DNA from 2 places in the Pseudomonas sp. TH39(2020) genome. Region 2 is predicted to be linked to the other one. Evidence: predicted binding sites of a transcription regulator. Region 2 holds the regulator's gene; the other holds the start of a gene.
The links. The regulator FliA, encoded in region 2, starts transcription of late flagellar genes. The targets are predictions, from matches to a motif close to CTAAAGTTTNNNNNNNNNNNGCCGNTAA.

Region 1 (5,593 bases), on a different contig from region 2:
GGGATTCGCGGTCTGGTTCCCAACGACGGCACCCCGCTGGCCGACAGCCTGGCCTACGCCGCCAGCACGGTCGACGGACGCAATAACGATGCAGTGATCGTGATGTTTGTCGACGGTGAGGACGGTTGTCAGAAAGACGCTTGCGCGGTGTCCCGCCGAATCGCCAGAGAACAGCCGCGCCTGCGGGTCAACGTGGTGAAAATCGGCGCCGGTGGCCCGTCACGCTGCATCGCTGAAAATACCGGTGGCCGGGTTTACAGCAGCACCAATGCGGCTGAGCTGGGTAGCCAGCTGAAACAGGCAACCAAGGAAGTGTCCAGCAATGCCAAGTGCAACTGACTTGGGAACAGATCCTGAATTGAGGTGACCCCATCGCGAGCAGGCTCGCTCCCACACTGGATTTGTGATCGACACAAAACCCTGTGGGAGCGAGCCGGCTCCGGGCGGCGTTCCGACGATAGCTATTTCAGCGGCGCCTCAACGAAACCGGTCAACCTCGTGACGCAAGTCCGCCGCGAGCTTCTCCAACTCTTTGGCGGTCACGGCCAGGTTCGACACCACTTCGCGCTGCTCACTGTTGGCCAATGCAATGCTTTGCAGGTTGCTGCTGAGCAATGTCGCGGTACTGCTCTGCTCCTGGGTCGCGGTGGTGATCGCCGCAAATTGCTGACCGGCCGAGCGGCTTTGCTCGTCAATCCGCGCCAGGGCCGAAGCCACGTTGGCGTTGCGCGACAGGCCTTCCTGCATCAACAGGTTGCCCTGCTCCATGGTGCTGATGGCGTTACCGGTTTCCTGCTGAATGCTTTGGATCATGCCGGAAATTTCGTCGGTCGCTTCGCGAGTGCGTGAGGCCAGGTTACGAACTTCATCGGCCACGACGGCAAAACCACGCCCCTGCTCACCGGCACGAGCGGCTTCGATGGCGGCATTGAGCGCCAGCAGGTTGGTCTGATCGGCAATCGAGGTAATCACCCCGACAATGCCACCGATTTCCTGGGAGCGCTGACCCAAGGTATTGATCACCGTCGCCGTGCTGTTCAGCGCTCCAGCAATTTGTTCCAGGGACGAGGACGCTTCGTCCATCGACGTACGACCGATCTGGGTTTGCTGTGCGTTTTCTTGAGCCAGACGCTGAGTGCTGCCCATGTTGTCGGCAATGTTCAGGGACGTTGCGCTGAACTCTTCCACGGCGCCGGCCATGCTGGTGATTTCGCCCGACTGCTGCTCCATCCCTTCATAGGCGCCACCGGACAGACCGGACAAGGCCTGGGCACGGCTGTTGACCTCTTGCGAGGCCTTGCGGATGTGCTCGACCATGGTCGACAGCGCCTGGCTCATCTGGTTGAACGCGCGGGCCAGCTGACCGATTTCGTCATTGCTCGATACGTTCAGACGCACGCTCAAATCACCGGCGCCCAAGGCTTCCGCCTGACGCACCAGATCACCCAGCGGCGCCAGTTTGCTGCGCAACAGCCAGACCGCCGAACCCACAGCGATCAACATCGCCAGCAGACTGCCAATCGCCAATTGAATGCCGACACTCCAGGTCACGGCACGGATTTCGGTTTTCGGCATGCTCGCTACTACCGACCATGGGCCGCCTTCAAACGGTACGGCAATGCTGTAGAAATCTTCGGACTTGTCGCTCCAGAACTCGCCCTTGCCCGGCGTTTTCGCCAAACCAACGATGGTCGGCGTCGCCTGATCCAGCGCTTGCACACCCGCGATCGGCACCAGCCATTTGCCTTGGTCATCGAGCAACGCCAGGGAGCCGGTCTGGCCGATACGGAAGCGCTTGAGGTTGGCAAACTGCGCGTTCTGCGCGTCGGTGTAATCGAATCCTACGAATAGAACAGCAATCACCTTACCGCCGCTGTCACGTACGGGGGTGTACTGAGTCATGTAGGAGCGTTCGAACAGCAAGGCGCGACCGACGTAGGCCTGCCCCGCCATCAAGCGGGCATAGGCCGGGTTCGCGTGATCGAGCAGCGTGCCAATGGCTCGGGTGCCGTCCTGTTTGCTCAGGGACGTGCTGACCCGAATGAAGTCTTCGCCGCTGCGCACAAACACAGTCGCAACGCCGGCGGTCATTTGCTTGAACTCGTCCACTTCCTTGAAGTTGTTGTTCAGCACTTCGCTGCCCAGGTGCAGGCCCGGGGTCTGAGTGCCCGCCACGGCCACCGGCTCGTCCGGATGCACGCTCAACCCTGCGCTGAAGCGTTTCTCGAACAGACCGGCCAAGCGCTGGGTGCTTTCACGCAACGTGCCGTGAAAGGTGCTCAACTGATCAGCCAGCAAACGGGCTTCACTGGCCAGGTGTTCTTCGCGGGTCGAGAGGTTGGCGGTGTCCAGCGAACGCAGGGCGAACACCGTACTGCCGCTGATGACAATCGCCAGTATCACGGCAAGCGCAAGACCAAGCTGTGAGGCGATCCGGGCACGAGGTTGGGACATGACAGCTCCTGGCCGAGCGACCGGATCTTCCTTGATCTGGCTGCACACTCAGCAAAATTCTAATAATGGGAATTGCGTCGAACCTGCACGAAGGTTCCACCTGCATTTTCGGCGGGAAAACGGAATACTTGAGTAATTAACCGGGATATGGCTCAAGGCCGCCATTGCGGCGGCTCTATCGATTCAGCCCAAGTGTTGAACGTCGGGCAATTCCATTGCTCGGGCTTCGCCTTGCAGGAAGTCGCTGAGCCTGCGCAAACGTTCACCTCCGGGGCGGGTTTTCGGCCAGACCAGGTAATATTTCTCACCGCTGGCGACGGCCGTCGGCCACGGCAAACTCAGACGTCCCTGAGCCACATCCTCCGCCACCATCAGCAGATCGCCCATGGACACGCCATAACCTCGGGCGGCGGCGATCATGCCCAGTTCCAGCGTGTCGAACACCTGCCCGCCCTTGAGCGACACCTGATCCGCCAGCCCCATGCGTTCCAGCCAACTGCGCCAGTCGCGACGATCCGGTGTCGGGTGCAGCAGTTCGGCATTGGCCAGCCGCGCGACATCCCACGGTTGATCCTGCAGAAGATTCGGCGCACCGACTGGAATCAGCTCTTCCGGGAACAGGAAACTCGCCTCCCAGTCCGGCGGAAAATGCCCGTTGCTGAGGATGACGGCGCAGTCGAACGGTTCATGGTTGAAGTCCACCGAGTCGACGTCCATCCAGGCGCTGGTCAATTGCACCTCGTTGCCCGGCTGCAGGTGCCGAAAGCGGCTGAGCCGTGCCAGCAGCCAGCGCATGGTCAGGGTCGACGGTGCTTTCATCCGCAGGATGTCATCTTCGGCGCGCAAGGTATTGCAGGCCCGCTCCAGGGCGGTGAAGCCTTCGCGAATGCCGGGCAGGATCAACCGCGCCGATTCGGTCAGTTGCAGATTGCGTCCGCTGCGGTGAAACAGCCGACAGGCAAAATGCTCTTCTAGCGTACGAATGTGCCGACTGACCGCACTTTGGGTGATCGATAATTCTTCGGCCGCACGGGTAAACGAGCTGTGCCGCGCCGCCGCTTCGAATGCGCGCAGGGCATACAAGGGAGGAAGACGACGGGACATTCGGAAAGCTCCTATAGCGGGATTCGGTCACCCTAGCAGAAACTTTCCAGCATGAGTTTGAATCATGCAACCCATCCTTTTTATCCCTTTGTGCAAACCCCGGAGAGCGCCGAGAATCGACGCTTTCCTGTCCCTCTTTAATTATCGAGCGTGATGACCATGCAGCATCCAGCACGTACCGAACTCTGGGCCATCCTGCGGCTGGCGGGGCCGTTGATTGCCTCGCAGTTGGCGCACATGCTGATGGTCCTCACCGACACCTTGATGATGGCGCGCCTGAGTCCAGAGGCGCTGGCCGGTGGCGGCCTGGGCGCAGCAACTTACTCGTTCGTGTCGATCTTCTGCATTGGCGTGATCGCCGCGGTTGGCACCCTCGTGGCCATCCGTCAGGGTGCGGGCGACATCGTCGGCGCCGCCAGGCTGACCCAGGCCGGGTTATGGCTGGCGTGGTTGATGGCGTTGGTGGCCGGGCTGCTGCTGTGGAACCTCAAACCGGTGTTGCTGCTGTTCGGCCAGACCGAAACCAACGTCCACGCGGCCGGGCAGTTCCTGCTGATCCTGCCGTTCGCCCTGCCCGGCTACCTGAGCTTCATGGCCCTGCGCGGCTTTACCAGCGCCATCGGCCGGGCAACACCGGTGATGGTCATCAGCCTCGGCGGCACCGTGGCCAACTTCCTGCTCAATTACGCCTTGATTACCGGCATGTTCGGTCTGCCGAAACTGGGGTTGATGGGCATCGGGCTGGTGACCGCTGTTGTCGCCAACTGCATGGCGCTGGCGCTGGCCTGGCACATCCGTCGGCATCCGGCTTACGACGCTTATCCCTTGCGCCAAGGCCTGTCGCGGCCTAACCGTCAATACCTCAAGGAACTGTGGCGCCTGGGTCTGCCGATTGGTGGCACCTACGCGGTGGAAGTCGGACTGTTTGCGTTCGCCGCGCTGTGCATGGGCACCATGGGCAGTACGCAAATGGGCGCACACCAGATTGCCCTGCAAATCGTCTCGGTGGCGTTCATGGTTCCGGCGGGGATTTCCTATGCGATCACCATGCGCATCGGGCAGCACTACGGCGCCGGGCAGCTGCTGAATGCACGGCTGGCCGGACGGGTCGGCATCGCTTTTGGCGCGGCGGCGATGCTTGCCTTCGCCATGGTCTTCTGGTTGCTGCCGAATCAGTTGATCGGTTTGTTCCTGGACCACAACGACCCGGCGTTTCGCGACGTCATCAACCTGGCCGTGAGCCTGTTGGCGGTCGCCGCGTGGTTCGAGCTGTTCGACGGCACGCAAACCATCGCCATGGGCTGCATTCGCGGGCTCAAGGATGCCAAGACCACGTTCCTCGTGGGTTTGGGATGTTATTGGCTGATTGGCGCGCCGGCTGCCTGGTGGATGGCCTTCCATTTGAATTGGGGGCCGACGGGTGTCTGGTGGGGGTTGGCGTTGGGGCTGGCATGCGCGGCGGTGAGCCTGACGTGGGCGTTTGAGTGGAAGATGAAGCGGATGATTCGGCAGGAGCCTGCGCCGCGGAATAGTTTCCCGGTCGCCCAGCCTGACTGAGACCCCCTGTGGGAGCGAGCCTGCTCGCGATAGCGGTCTGTCAGTAAATAACTATGTCAACTGACACTCCGCTATCGCGAGCAGGCTCGCTCCCACATTTGTTCGTGGTTAGCTCACGACTTCCAGTGACGGCTGCTGGCTCGAACCGAACGTCAAATACTCAACCAACTCCGCTAACGGCAACGGCTTGCTGATCAAATATCCCTGCACCTGATCGCAGCCAAACCCGCGCAACAGATCCAGCTGCTCCGGCGTTTCTACGCCTTCGGCGACCACTTCAAGATTGAGGTTGTGCGCCAGGTTGATCATCGCGTGGACCAGTTTGCGATTCTCTTCGCGCTGTTCCATGCCGCCGACAAAGCTCTTATCAATCTTCAGCAAGGTAATCGGCAGGCTGTTGAGGTGCACAAACGAAGAGAAACCGGTACCGAAGTCGTCCAGGGAAAAGCGCACACCCAGACGCCCCAGGGCATCCATG
Region 2 (14,577 bases):
GATTCCGCCCGACCTGCGGCGCGATTCCTGAGAGAGACGCGTGTAGCAGCTGTCGAGCCTGCGAGGCTGCGTCCGGCTGCGCAGCAGTCGTAAACCTTTGCGAGAACTTCGTTCTCGGACGCAGTCTCGCAGGCTCGACAGCTGCTACAAAGCTCAATACACCCCTCTATTCCCCGCCTCGGCAAAAGTTGGAAGGCTTCTTGCAGTAGCCGCTCTGCGCCTGCTTCAGGCGTCAAAAAGTTTGCTTTAAGGGACGGGGAAAACCGGTGGATCGCTCTCAGTTATTCAACAGTGCTCGCACAAACGTTGCCGACTTAAGTCGAGGCAATCTGGGTGTGCCGTTGTTGCTGCTGGTCATGCTGGCGATGATGATGTTGCCGGTTCCGCCGTTCCTGCTGGACGTGTTCTTCACGTTCAACATTGCCTTGTCGATCGTCGTGCTGCTGGTGTGCGTCTACGCCTTGCGGCCGCTGGACTTTGCGGTGTTCCCGACCATTCTGCTGGTGGCGACCCTGTTGCGACTCGCGCTGAACGTGGCCTCCACGCGCGTGGTGATGCTCCACGGTCAGGATGGCCATGCCGCTGCCGGTAAGGTGATCCAGGCCTTCGGCGAGGTGGTGATCGGCGGTAACTACGTGGTCGGTATCGTCGTCTTCGCGATTTTGATGATCATCAACTTCGTTGTAGTGACAAAGGGTGCCGGACGGATTTCCGAGGTGAGCGCGCGTTTCACCCTCGATGCGATGCCCGGTAAACAAATGGCGATCGACGCCGACTTGAACGCCGGCCTGATCGACCAGAACCAGGCCAAGCTGCGCCGGATGGAAGTCGCCCAGGAAGCCGAGTTCTACGGTTCCATGGACGGTGCCAGCAAGTTCGTTCGCGGTGACGCCATTGCCGGTCTGCTGATTCTCTTCATCAACCTGATCGGCGGCATGGCGGTGGGTATCTTCCAGCACGGCATGACCTTCGGCGACGCCGGCCGGGTTTACGCGCTGTTGACCATCGGTGACGGTTTGGTGGCGCAATTGCCATCACTGCTTTTATCTACAGCTGCAGCGATCATGGTGACCCGTGCTTCCGGTTCGGAAGACATGGGCAAGCAGATCAATCGCCAGATGTTCGCCTCGCCCAAAGCGTTGGCCGTGGCGGCGGGTTTGATGGCAGTGATGGGCCTGGTGCCCGGCATGCCGCATTTCTCCTTTCTCAGCATGGCAGCCCTGGCAGCTGGCGGCGCGTACCTGTTCTGGAAGAAGCAGAACGTGGTCAAGGTTCAGGCCTTGCAAGAGGTCAAGCGTCAGCAGGAGCTGTTGCCATCGCCGGCTCGCGCTCAGGAAACCAAAGAGCTTGGCTGGGACGACGTCACTCCGATCGACATGATCGGCCTGGAAGTCGGCTACCGGCTGATTCCGCTGGTGGACCGCAATCAGGGTGGTCAGTTGCTGGCGCGGATCAAGGGCGTGCGCAAGAAGCTGTCCCAGGATCTGGGCTTCCTGATGCCGACCGTGCACATCCGTGACAACCTCGACCTGGCGCCCAGTGCCTATCGCCTGACCCTGATGGGGGTGATCCTGGCCGAAGCGGAGATTTACCCGGATCGCGAACTGGCGATCAACCCGGGGCAGGTCTACGGCACGCTCAACGGCATTACCGCCAAAGATCCGGCTTTCGGTCTGGAGGCGGTCTGGATCGAAATCAGCCAGCGTGCCCAGGCTCAATCCCTCGGTTACACCGTGGTCGATGCCAGTACGGTAGTGGCAACCCACTTGAACCAGATTTTGTACAAGCACTCGAGCGAGTTGATCGGCCACGAAGAAGTGCAGCAACTCATGCAATTGCTGGCCAAAAGCTCGCCAAAACTGGCCGAAGAGCTGGTGCCTGGCGTGGTCTCCCTGTCGCAGCTGCTCAAAGTATTGCAGGCGTTGCTGGCCGAACAGGTGCCAGTACGGGACATTCGCAGCATTGCCGAAGCCATCGCAAACAATGCCAGCAAGAGTCAAGATACTGCCGCGCTGGTGGCCGCGGTGCGCGTCGGCGTATCCCGCGCAATCGTCCAAAGCATTGTAGGGACTGACTCCGAGCTACCAGTAATCACTCTGGAGCCAAGGTTGGAACAAATATTGCTCAATAGTCTTCAGAAGGCAGGACAAGGCTCGGAAGAGGGCGTTTTGCTGGAGCCAAGCATGGCTGAGAAACTGCAACGCTCGTTGATCGATGCGGCGCAGCGTCAGGAAATGCAAGGTCAACCGGTGATTCTGCTGGTAGCCGGTCCGGTTCGCGCGATGCTGTCGCGATTCGGCCGATTGGCAGTCCCGGGTTTGCATGTGTTGGCTTACCAGGAAATTCCTGACAACAAGCAAGTGACCATCGTTGCGACAGTAGGGCCCAACGGCTGAGGTAGTGGTTTATGCAAGTTAAGCGTTTTTTCGCCGCCGATATGCGTCAGGCCATGAAACTGGTTCGTGATGAGCTGGGCGCTGATGCCGCCATCATTGGCAACCGCCGGATCGCCGGTGGTGTCGAGCTGACGGCTGCCCTGGATTACAAGTTGTCGGCGCTGGCTCCGCGCGTTCCGAACATGGAACTCGAAGACGAGCTGCGCAAGACCCAATCGCGGATCGTCACCGCCCAGGCCGAACTGAGCCTGCGCAGCGATGGCGAGAGCGATAAGTCCACCAATCGCCAATTGTTCGCCGGCCTGCCACTGACTGCCGCCGAGCCGCTGATCGAGCCGACCTACACCGAACCCCGTCGTCCTGCACCGGCCGCGGCACCTGCCACCGGTGGCGTCGACCCACGGGCGTTCGACTCGATGCGTTTCGAGCTCAACAGCCTGCGCGAACTGATGGAAGTGCAACTCGGCTCCCTGGCCTGGAATCAGCTGCAAGGCAGCCGCCCGGCCCAGGCCAATCTTTGGCGTCGCCTGCAACGCATCGGTCTGTCCGGCCCGTTGTCGCGCGATTTGCTGGCGCTGATTACCGATATTGAAGAACCTCGTCAGGCCTGGCGCATGTTGCTGGCGCACCTGGCGCGAATGATCGCCACACCGGAAGTCGAGCCTCTGGAAGAGGGTGGCGTGATTGCCATGGTCGGCCCCGCCGGCATGGGCAAGACCACCACCCTGGCCAAACTCGCGGCCCGTTACGTGCTCAAGTACGGCGCGCAAAATATCGCGCTGGTCAGCATGGACAGCTACCGTATTGGTGCTCAGGAACAACTCAAGACGTTGGGCCGGATCCTCAATGTGTCGGTGACGCATGTCGATCCGGGCCAGTCGCTGGTGCAGGCGCTGGAGCCTTTGTTGCGCAAACGCGTGGTGCTGATCGATACCGCGGGCCTTCAGGCCAGCGATCCGGCACTGCGCATGCAGCTAGAAAGCCTGGCCGGTCGTGGCATCAAATCGAAAAATTACCTGGTTTTGGCAACCACCAGCCAGAAACAGGTTCTAACGGCCGCTTATCACAGTTACAAACGCTGCGGGCTCGCTGGCTGCATCCTGACTAAACTGGATGAAACGGCAAGTCTGGGCGAGGTGTTGAGCCTGGCCATCAGTCATGAGTTGCCGGTGGCCTACCTGACCGATGGCCCGCGGATTCCGGATGATTTGCATCTACCGCGTCGTCATCAGTTGGTCAGTCGCGCCGTAAGCGTGCAAATGCAAGAAGAACCCAGCGAAGAAGCCATGGCTGATATGTTCGCTGATATTTACCACAGCCCGACCAAGCAGGTCGGCTGAGGTATTAATGAACAGTTTTTGTACCTACATCGATGGTCTGCCATGCATTGTTCAGTTAATGAACGCGCAGCCAGTAATGTGGCCTCCGTCTAAGTAAGACAAGGTAAAGAAAATTCATGGGCAGCATGCATCCCGTACAGGTGATCGCGGTGACCGGCGGCAAAGGTGGCGTCGGGAAAACTAACGTGTCAGTGAACTTGTCCCTGGCTCTAGCTGAGCTCGGCCGGCGCGTCATGCTGTTGGACGCCGATCTGGGGCTGGCGAACGTCGACGTTCTGTTGGGGCTGACACCCAAACGTACTTTGGCCGACGTGATCGAAGGCCGCTGCGAGCTGCGCGACGTTCTGTTGCAAGGCCCTGGCGGCATTCGCATCGTCCCGGCCGCGTCCGGCACACAGAGCATGGTTCATTTGAGCCCGGCTCAACACGCCGGCCTGATCCAGGCGTTCAGCGATATCGGCGACAACCTCGACGTGCTGGTGATCGACACCGCGGCGGGCATTGGTGAATCGGTCGTCAGTTTCGTCCGCGCAGCGCAAGAAGTCTTGCTGGTGGTCTGCGACGAGCCGACTTCGATCACCGATGCCTACGCACTGATCAAACTGCTGAACCGCGATTACGGCATGAACCGCTTCCGCGTCCTGGCCAACATGGCCCAGAGTCCGCAGGAAGGGCGCAACCTGTTCGCCAAGTTGACCAAGGTCACGGATCGCTTCCTTGACGTCGCCTTACAATACGTCGGCGCGGTGCCTTACGACGAAAGCGTGCGCAAGGCTGTGCAGAAGCAGCGCGCCGTTTACGAAGCCTTCCCGCGTTCCAAGTGCTCACTGGCGTTCAAGGCGATTGCACAGAAGGTCGATACCTGGCCGCTACCTGCCAACCCGCGTGGGCACCTGGAGTTTTTCGTCGAGCGCCTCGTGCAACAAACGGCAGGACCGGTGCTATGACAGCCAGTGGCTACAACCTCTACAAGAAGTCGGCACGTGACGCGCAGTACGAGCTGATCGAGCGTTACGCGCCACTGGTTAAACGCATTGCTTACCACTTGCTGGCGCGTCTGCCGGCCAGTGTCCAGGTTGAAGACCTGATCCAGGCCGGGATGATCGGCCTGCTTGAAGTGTCGACCAAATACGACGCCAGCAAAGGCGCGAGTTTCGAGACGTACGCGGGCATACGAATCCGTGGCGCGATGCTCGATGAAGTACGCAAGGGGGACTGGGCGCCACGTTCGGTCCACCGCAATACCCGGATGGTCAGCGACGCCATTCGCTCGATTGAAGCTAAAACCGGCCGTGACGCTAAAGATCACGAGGTTGCGGCCGAACTCCAATTGAGTCTCGACGATTATTACGGGATTTTGAACGACACCCTGGGCAGCCGCTTATTCAGTTTCGACGATCTGTTGCAGGACGGCGAACACGAAGGGCTGCACGAGGGTGGCGCCAGTGCTCATCTCGAGCCGTCACGCGATCTGGAAGATGGACGCTTCCAGGCGGCGCTGGCGGACGCGATTGCCAATTTGCCGGAGCGTGAGCGACTGGTGTTGGCGCTGTACTACGACGAAGAGTTGAATCTCAAGGAAATCGGTGAGGTCCTGGGGGTTAGCGAATCTCGGGTCAGCCAGTTACACAGCCAGTGCGCGGCCCGTTTGCGGGGGCGTTTGGGGGAGTGGCGAGCGCGCTGAAGGCAGTGTGGGGACACTGCGAACGCGGCTGGTGGGGTGTTGAACCGTACCGGTCCCGATCTGTTGTGCTCCAGACAGTCATTGAGTGCTTTGCCGGATTGATTGAAATGGCGCGTCCAGGTGCTGGGCGCGTTTAAGACTGCTTGGAGGTCGAATTGGACAAGAACATGAAAATCCTCATCGTTGATGACTTCTCAACGATGCGGCGGATCATTAAAAACCTGTTGCGTGACCTTGGGTTCACCAACACGGTCGAGGCTGACGATGGCACTACTGCCATTCCGGTTCTCAACAGCGGCAGCATCGACTTTCTGGTAACAGACTGGAACATGCCTGGCATGACCGGTATCGATCTGCTGCGCCACGTGCGTGCCGATGAAAAGCTCAAGCACCTGCCGGTGCTGATGGTGACCGCTGAAGCCAAGCGCGAGCAGATCATCGAGGCAGCCCAGGCCGGAGTTAACGGCTATGTGGTCAAGCCCTTCACGGCCCAGGCGTTAAAAGAAAAAATCGAGAAGATTTTCGAACGCATCGGTTGATGTGCGAAGCCACTGCGCCACGGGGGAGCTATGGAGCATAACGAGTCTTCACAGGGCGATTTCGAATCGACTCTGAAAAAACACGCGGTCGAACTGGTCGAAAGCCTTGAAAAAGGCAGGTTCGGCGACGCTGTGCAACTGATCCATGAGCTCAATCAGACCCGTGACCGTGGCCTGTATCAGGAAGTGGGCAAGCTCACTCGCGAGCTGCATAGCGCGATCGTCAATTTCCAGATTGACCCGAACATGCCGCAAGCCGAGGAAGTGTCACAGATCACGGACGCCACCGAGCGTCTGGGCTATGTGGTCAAGCTGACCGAGGCTGCTGCCAACCGCACCATGGACCTGGTGGAAAACGCCACGCCGCTGGTCAATGGCCTGAGCAACGAAGCCCAGGCCTTGAGCACCGATTGGGGACGGTTCATGCGTCGCGAAGTCGGGGCTGAAGAGTTCCGCGAGCTGGCCCGGCGAGTCGACGGTTTCCTGACACGCAGCAGCGAAGACAATCGCGTTGTGTCGAGCAACCTCAACGACATTCTGCTCGCTCAGGATTACCAGGACCTCACCGGTCAGGTGATCAAGCGTGTGACCCAATTGGTCACCGAAGTTGAAAGCAACCTGCTCAAGCTCGTGCTTATGGCCAGTCAGGTGGACCGCTTTGCGGGCATCGAACATGACCGTGAAGCGATGCTTGCAGAAAAAGATCCGCAAAAACATCTCTCTCAGGGTGAAGGTCCGCAGATTCATGCCGATAAAAGAGAAGACGTTGTGTCCGGTCAGGACGATGTGGACGATTTGCTATCCAGTCTTGGATTTTAGGTTTTTAGGTTTTTAGACCTTTAGGAGCACCCCCTTAATGAGCTTCGGCGCCGATGAAGAGATCCTTCAGGATTTCCTGGTTGAGGCCGGCGAGATTCTAGAGCAACTGTCCGAACAGCTGGTCGAGCTTGAAAGCCGACCCGATGATGCGGACTTGCTCAATGCAATTTTTCGCGGTTTTCACACTGTAAAAGGAGGCGCCGGCTTCCTCCAGCTCAACGAGCTGGTGGAGTGCTGTCACATCGCCGAGAACGTGTTCGACATCCTGCGCAAGGGTGAACGTCGCGTCGACTCGGAACTGATGGACGTGGTTCTCGAAGCGCTGGATGCGGTGAACGGCATGTTCACCGAAGTCCGCGAGCGCAGCCCGATCACGGCTGCCACGCCTGAATTGCTTGCGGCACTGGCCCGTCTGGCCGAGCCGCAAACTGAAGACGCCGCACCGGTCGCCGAGGTGGTGGAAGAACCTGCCGCCGAGAGCGAATCGGGTGACATCACCGATAACGAATTCGAACAACTGCTGGACTCACTGAACGCCGTCAAGGCTCAGGCAGAAGCCCCGGCAGCTGTGCCAGCGCCGAGCAGCAATGCAGCGGCCAGCGACGAAATTACCGATGCCGAGTTCGAGTCGTTGCTCGATCAGCTGCACGGTAAAGGCCAGTTCGCCGTTGATGCGGTAGCCCCGGCGCCAGTGGCGCCGGCTGCCCCGAAAGCGGCAGGCGACAGCTCCGATATCACCGACGACGAGTTCGAAGCTTTGCTCGATCAGTTGCACGGCAAGGGTAACTTTGCTGTCGACGCGCTGGAATCGGCCATTGCTGCGGCTCCGGCCCCGGCTGCGCCAACCGCTAAGGCGGCTGGCAGCGACCTGATCTCCGATCACGAGTTTGAATCGCTGCTCGACGAATTGCACGGCAAGGGCAAGTTCACTGAAGTGGGCACCGCGTCCGGCGCCAGCGCATCGGTTGTGGCGCCAGCGGCCAAGGCTGTTGCACCGAAACCCGTTGCCAAAGCGCCCGAGCCTAAAGCCGAAGCGCCGAAGCCTGCCGCTGCTGCTGCCCCGGCTCCGGCTCGTGCCCCGTCCGCGCCGCCACCGGAAAAACCGGCCAGCGAAGCCGAGACCACCGTGCGGGTCGATACCGCGCGTCTCGACGAAATCATGAACATGGTCGGCGAGTTGGTACTGGTGCGTAACCGCTTGGTCCGTCTGGGCCTCAACAGCGGCGACGAAGCCATGTCCAAGGCCGTGTCGAACCTCGACGTGGTCACGGCCGACCTGCAAACCGCGGTCATGAAGACCCGGATGCAACCGATCAAGAAGGTCTTCGGGCGCTTCCCGCGCCTGGTTCGCGACCTGGCTCGCCAGCTCAAGAAAGAGATCAACCTGGAACTGGTCGGCGAAGAAACCGACCTCGACAAGAACCTCGTCGAGGCCCTGGCCGACCCGCTGGTCCACTTGGTGCGCAACTCGGTCGACCACGGTATTGAAGAGCCGGCCGAGCGCGAAGCGATGGGCAAGCCTCGCAGCGGCAAGGTGATCCTGTCCGCTGAACAGGAAGGCGACCACATCCTTCTGTCGATCTCCGATGACGGCAAGGGCATGGACGCCGATGTTCTGCGCGGCATTGCCGTGAAGAAAGGCTTGATGGACAAGGATGCCGCGGATCGCCTCAGCGAATCCGATTGCTTCAACCTGATCTTCGCACCGGGTTTCTCGACCAAGACCGAAATTTCCGATGTCTCCGGACGCGGCGTGGGCATGGACGTGGTGAAAACCAAAATCGCCCAGCTCAACGGCACCATCAATATCTATTCGACCAAGGGCAAGGGCTCGAAGATCGTCATCAAGGTCCCGTTGACCCTGGCGATCATGCCGACGCTGATGGTCATGCTGGGCAACCAGGCGTTTGCGTTCCCGCTGGTGAACGTCAACGAGATCTTCCACCTCGACCTGTCGCGCACCAACGTGGTGGACGGCCAGGAAGTGGTGATCGTGCGGGACAAGGCGCTGCCATTGTTCTACCTCAAACGCTGGCTGGTCAGCTCCGCCGCTCACGAAGAGCAGCGCGAAGGCCATGTGGTGATCCTTTCGGTGGGCACTCAGCGGATCGGCTTCGTCGTCGATCAACTGGTGGGCCAGGAAGAAGTGGTCATCAAGCCATTGGGCAAAATGCTCCAGGGAACCCCGGGCATGTCCGGCGCCACCATCACCGGTGACGGCCGCATTGCGCTGATTCTCGATGTTCCGAGCATGCTCAAGCGTTACGCCGCACGGCGTATTTGATTCTGGTGGGGCGGGGCGACTGAGCCTTGCTCCGTCTAACGGAGTGTTTATGGCAGTTAAAGTCCTGGTGGTGGACGATTCGGGGTTTTTCCGCCGCCGCGTCTCGGAAATTCTTTCAGCGGATCCGAATATCCAGGTCGTCGGCACGGCGACCAACGGAAAAGAGGCGATTGATCAGGCGCTGGCCCTCAAGCCAGACGTGATCACCATGGACTACGAGATGCCGATGATGGATGGCATCACGGCGGTGCGGCACATCATGCAGCGCTGCCCGACCCCGGTGTTGATGTTCTCCTCGCTGACCCACGAAGGCGCTCGGGTAACCCTCGACGCGCTGGACGCTGGCGCGGTGGATTTCCTGCCGAAGAATTTCGAAGACATCTCCCGTAACCCGGAGAAGGTCAAGCAACTGCTGTGCGAGAAGATTCTCAGTATTTCGCACAGTAACCGTCGCGCCAACACCTACAGCGCTCCGGCACCTGTCGCCGCACCCGCCCCGACGCCCGCACCTTCGAACGTCAGCAGCTACGGCAGCAGCGCGCCTGCGCGTCCCGCACCGGCGCCGATTCCGGCGCGTACCCACGCGCCAGCCTCGTCGTCGCCAGCGCCGAAACGCAAAGCCTACAAACTGGTCGCCATCGGTACGTCCACGGGCGGCCCGGTTGCCTTGCAGCGGGTTCTGACCCAATTGCCGGCTAACTTCCCTGCACCCATCGTATTGATCCAGCACATGCCGGCCGCCTTCACCAAGGCCTTCGCCGAACGACTGGACAAGCTCTGCCGCATCAGCGTCAAGGAAGCCGAGGATGGCGACATCCTGCGTCCGGGCCTGGCGTTGCTGGCGCCGGGTGGCAAGCAAATGATGATCGACGGCCGTGGCGCGGTGAAAATCCTGCCGGGTGACGAGCGTTTGAACTACAAGCCGTGTGTGGACATCACCTTTGGTTCCGCGGCCAAGTCTTACGGTGACAAAGTTCTGGCGGTCGTATTGACCGGCATGGGCGCCGATGGTCGCGAAGGCGCGCGTCTGCTCAAGCAGGGCGGCAGCTCGATCTGGGCTCAGGATGAAGCCAGCTGCGTGATCTACGGCATGCCAATGGCCATCGTCAAAGCCGAACTCGCCGATGCGGTGTACGGCCTGGACGATATCGGCAAGCATCTGGTCGAGGCTTGTATCTGATGGATGTTTTAAGCCTCATCGGGATCATCATGGCGTTTGTCGCCATCATTGGCGGCAACTACCTTGAAGGCGGTCACCTCGGCGCTCTGGCCAACGGCCCGGCGGCGTTGATCGTACTCGGTGGGACCATCGGTGCGGCGCTGTTGCAAGCACCGATGAGCGCTTTCAAGCGTGCCATGCAGATTCTGGCCTGGATCCTGTTCCCTCCACGCATCGACCTCGCCGGTGGCGTCGATCGCGTCGTCAACTGGAGCCTGACCGCACGCAAGGAAGGCTTGCTCGGACTGGAAGGGGTGGCTGACGCCGAGTCGGACAACTACTCGCGCAAAGGTCTGCAACTGCTGGTGGACGGCGCCGAGCCGGAAGCGATTCGCAGCATTCTGGAAGTGGATTTCTACACTCAGGAAAGCCGCGACATCGAAGCCGCCAAAGTCTTCGAAAGCATGGGCGGCTACGCGCCGACCATCGGGATCATCGGTGCGGTGATGGGCCTGATCCACGTGATGGGCAACCTGGCCGATCCATCGCAACTGGGTAGCGGCATTGCCGTGGCCTTTGTCGCGACCATCTACGGCGTGGCCAGTGCCAACCTGGTGCTGCTGCCGATTGCCGCCAAACTCAAGTCCATCGCTTTGCGGCAGTCGCGTTATCGCGAAATGTTGTTGGAAGGCATTCTGTCGATCGCCGAAGGTGAAAACCCTCGCTCTATTGAGTTGAAGCTTCAGGGCTTCATGGATTGATGGGAGACATGGACCATGGCACGTCGTCGCCAACCTGAAGAACACGTTAATCACGAGCGCTGGCTGGTGTCCTACGCGGACTTCATCACCTTGCTTTTTGCTTTCTTCGTGGTGATGTACTCGATCTCTTCGATCAACGAAGGCAAGTACAAGGTTATTTCCGAAGCGTTGATCGGGGTCTTTACCGACTCCGACCGCGCCCTCAAGCCGATCCCGATCGGTGACGAGCGACCGAAGACCGTGACCCCGGCCAAGCCGCTGGTTAAAGACGCCGAGCAGGTCGACGCCGGTATCGCGGGTGCCAGTGATCCGCTCAAAAGCATCGCCGACGACATCAGCGCCGCGTTCGGCGACTTGATCAGCTCCAACCAGATGACCATTCGCGGCAACGAGCTGTGGGTCGAGATCGAACTCAATTCCAGCCTGTTGTTCGGCAGCGGCGACGCCATGCCCAGCGACATCGCGTTCAACATCATCGACAAGGTTGCCGCGATTCTGAAGCCGTTCGACAACCCGATTCACGTCGAAGGTTTCACTGACGATCAACCGATTCGCACCGCGCAATACCCCACCAACTGGGAGCTGTCCTCGGCCCGGTCGGCGAGCATCGTGCGCATGCTGGCGATGCAGGGTGTGAACCCCGGTCGCTTGGCGTCGGTGGGTTACGGCGAGTTCCAGCCAGTGGCCAACAACGCGACTGCCGAGGGGCGGGCGCGTAACCGTCGCGTGGTGCTGGTGGTGTCACGAAATCTCGATGTGCGCCGCAGCCTTACCGGTACCGGAACCGCTAATGCGAAACCGGATGCCGCGTTGAAGCGTGCTGGCACACAAACTGCACCGACCCCGGTCAAGTCGCCGGGACGAGAGAGTGCCGTCAATTCTCCGTCACCCGCATTAATACGTTGAGCTATTTCTCGGTCGACGATTTCGACCGGGAGGAACAATCCGAATGAGAGTCTGGGCCGTTGCCAATCAAAAGGGTGGTGTTGGTAAAACCACTTCCTCTATCGCTTTAGCCGGTTTACTGGCCGAGGCGGGCAAGCGTGTGGTTGTGGTCGATCTCGACCCCCACGGCTCCATGACCAGCTACTTCGGTTACGACCCCGACAGCCTGGAGCACAGCAGCTACGACCTGTTCCTGCACAAGGGCAGTGTGCCGCAAGGCTTGCCCGGCCAGTTGTTGTTGCCCACCAGCCACGAGAGTATTTCCCTGTTGCCGTCGAGCACCGCACTCGCGACCCTCGAGCGCCAGTCGCCGGGGCAGAGCGGCCTGGGCCTGGTGATTGCCAAGAGCCTGGCGCAACTTTGGCAGGACTTCGATTACGCCGTGATCGACAGTCCGCCGTTGCTCGGCGTGCTGATGGTCAATGCCTTGGCGGCGAGCCAGCAATTGGTGATCCCGGTGCAGACCGAACACCTGGCGGTCAAAGGCCTCGAACGCATGGTCAATACACTGGCGATGATCAACCGTTCGCGCAAACAGGCGCTGCCCTTCAGCATCGTGCCGACCCTGTTCGACCGCCGCACGCAGGCTTCTCTCAGCACGCTTCGGGTGTTGCGCGACAAGTACCCGGAAGAAATCTGGCAGGGCTACATTCCGGTCGATACCCGCTTGCGCGACGCCAGCCGTGCTGGTGTGACGCCTTCGCAGTTCGACGGCAAGAGCCGTGGGGTTCTCGCCTACCGCGCATTGCTCAAGCACCTGTTGGCCGCACAACTCGCCCCGGCGGTGGCCTGATGAACCCAATACCTACGGTGGTGCGCGCATGAACCGGCCGGTGAAGGTCACCTCGCGTCCGCAGTTGGCGCTCCAGTCTTATCTGGACAGCTTGCTGATGGAGGCGACTGAAGAGTTGCCGCTGGAAGTCGAAGCACTGGTTGAAGTCATTGAAGTTGTCGAAGCGGTCGAGGTTGAGGCAGCGCTGGACGAGTTCCAGGCTGCGGTGCTCGAAGAACAGGCCCGGGATGCGCAAAAACCTGGCGCCGTCGCCGCGCCCGCAGCAGCGCCAGTCGTCGAGAAAGCACCGGTAGCCGTGATCGAAGCACCAGCGCCGGTTCTCGCATCGATCTCGACCATCGCCCCGCTGCTGCAAGCCTTGGTGCCACCGGTGGTCGAAGTCCACCTGCCACCGAGCAACACGCCACCACCCGTGGAAACCGATGGTCGCCCGTCTTGGGCCGCCGAGCCATTCGAATGCCTGTTGTTCGATGTCGCCGGGCTGACCCTGGCGGTGCCGCTGGTGTGTCTGGGCTCGATTTATTCTTTGGCCGGTCACGAGCTGACACCGCTGTTCGGTCAGCCGGAGTGGTTCCTCGGGATCCTGCCGAGCCAGGCCGGCAACCTGAAAGTACTGGACACCGCGCGTTGGGTCATGCCCGACCGTTACCGCGACGATTTCCGCCAGGGCCTGCAATACGTTATTTCGGTTCAGGGCTACGAATGGGGGCTGGCGGTGCATCAGGTCAGCCGCTCGTTGCGCCTGGACCCTAACGAAATCAAATGGAGAAGTCATCGAGGTCAGCGGCCATGGCTCGCCGGCACGGTGATTGAGCACATGTGTGCACTGCTGGACGTATCCGCCCTGGCCGAGTTGATCGCCAGTGGCGGGGCAAAGCACATGGGCGGCAGCAAGCCGCTACACAAACCGACATAGCTGCCGACATAACAAGTATGCGACGGCATTGTTGAATGCCGCCAACAGAACACACACCGCCAGAAGCGGTTTTTCGAGGGGTCAGGGTATGAGTAGTCAAGCGACGAATGCAAAAGGTTCCGAAGATCCGATCCTGCAATGGGTAACCTTCAAGCTGGACAATGAAACCTACGGCATCAACGTGATGCGCGTTCAGGAGGTCCTGCGCTACACCGAAATCGCCCCGGTGCCGGGTGCCCCGAGCTACGTACTGGGCATCATCAACCTGCGCGGTAACGTGGTCACCGTGATCGACACCCGTCAGCGCTTCGGCCTGATGAATGCCGAGATCAGCGACAACACCCGTATCGTCATCATCGAAGCCGATAAGCAAGTCGTCGGGATCATGGTCGACAGCGTGGCCGAAGTGGTTTACCTGCGTCAGTCGGAAATCGAGACCGCGCCGAACGTCGGTAACGAAGAATCCGCCAAGTTCATTCAAGGCGTGTGCAACAAGAACAACGAACTGCTGATCCTGGTCGAGCTGGACAAGATGATGAGCGAAGAAGAATGGTCGGATCTGGAGAACATCTGATTGATTCTTGAGGTTGCAGTCATTGTCCTGTTCCTGTTTTGGGCAGGCACGCTGGCGATGTTTCTGGCGTACGTACGAGGCCAACGACTGATCGCCGCGCAACAGGCCCAGGGCGATGCGCTGCGCGATCAGCGCATCAAGGACCTGGCCAAACGCGTCGACAACTACCAGAGCGGCAACGTGCGCATGGGTGAAGACCTGCACGAACTGCGCGCGGTGGTTGGCCCGTTGCCGGACAAACTGGCTCAGCTGGAACAGCGCGACCCGTCGAGCCTGTCGTTTGCACAGGCGGCAAAACTGGTCGGTATGGGCGCGAGCGTCGATGAACTGACTCAGTCCTGCGGGTTGACCCAGGCTGAGGCGGAGT

Region 1: a site for FliA is predicted at 2,560-2,587, ahead of JFU47_RS18190 (methyl-accepting chemotaxis protein). Genes of this name have one in related genera too.

Annotation. Positions count from the first base shown of each region.
Region 1 is NZ_JAEKFF010000006.1:2,294,993-2,300,585, reverse strand. Features, by position in the region: gene JFU47_RS18195 (vWA domain-containing protein) at 1-339, shown strand, start outside; gene JFU47_RS18190 (methyl-accepting chemotaxis protein) at 478-2,454, opposite strand; gene JFU47_RS18185 (LysR substrate-binding domain-containing protein) at 2,638-3,558, opposite strand; gene JFU47_RS18180 (NorM family multidrug efflux MATE transporter) at 3,718-5,115, shown strand; gene JFU47_RS18175 (putative bifunctional diguanylate cyclase/phosphodiesterase) at 5,224-5,593, opposite strand, start outside.
Region 2 is NZ_JAEKFF010000007.1:1,073,086-1,087,662, forward strand. Features, by position in the region: gene flhB (flagellar biosynthesis protein FlhB) at 1-31, shown strand, start outside; gene flhA (flagellar biosynthesis protein FlhA) at 267-2,396, shown strand; gene flhF (flagellar biosynthesis protein FlhF) at 2,408-3,736, shown strand; gene fleN (flagellar synthesis regulator FleN) at 3,853-4,683, shown strand; gene fliA (RNA polymerase sigma factor FliA) at 4,680-5,420, shown strand; gene JFU47_RS25370 (chemotaxis response regulator CheY) at 5,588-5,959, shown strand; gene JFU47_RS25375 (protein phosphatase CheZ) at 5,990-6,778, shown strand; gene JFU47_RS25380 (chemotaxis protein CheA) at 6,816-9,062, shown strand; gene JFU47_RS25385 (protein-glutamate methylesterase/protein-glutamine glutaminase) at 9,112-10,242, shown strand; gene JFU47_RS25390 (flagellar motor protein) at 10,242-10,982, shown strand; gene motD (flagellar motor protein MotD) at 10,998-11,888, shown strand; gene JFU47_RS25400 (ParA family protein) at 11,932-12,720, shown strand; gene JFU47_RS25405 (CheW domain-containing protein) at 12,749-13,636, shown strand; gene JFU47_RS25410 (chemotaxis protein CheW) at 13,725-14,210, shown strand; gene JFU47_RS25415 (DUF2802 domain-containing protein) at 14,211-14,577, shown strand, end outside.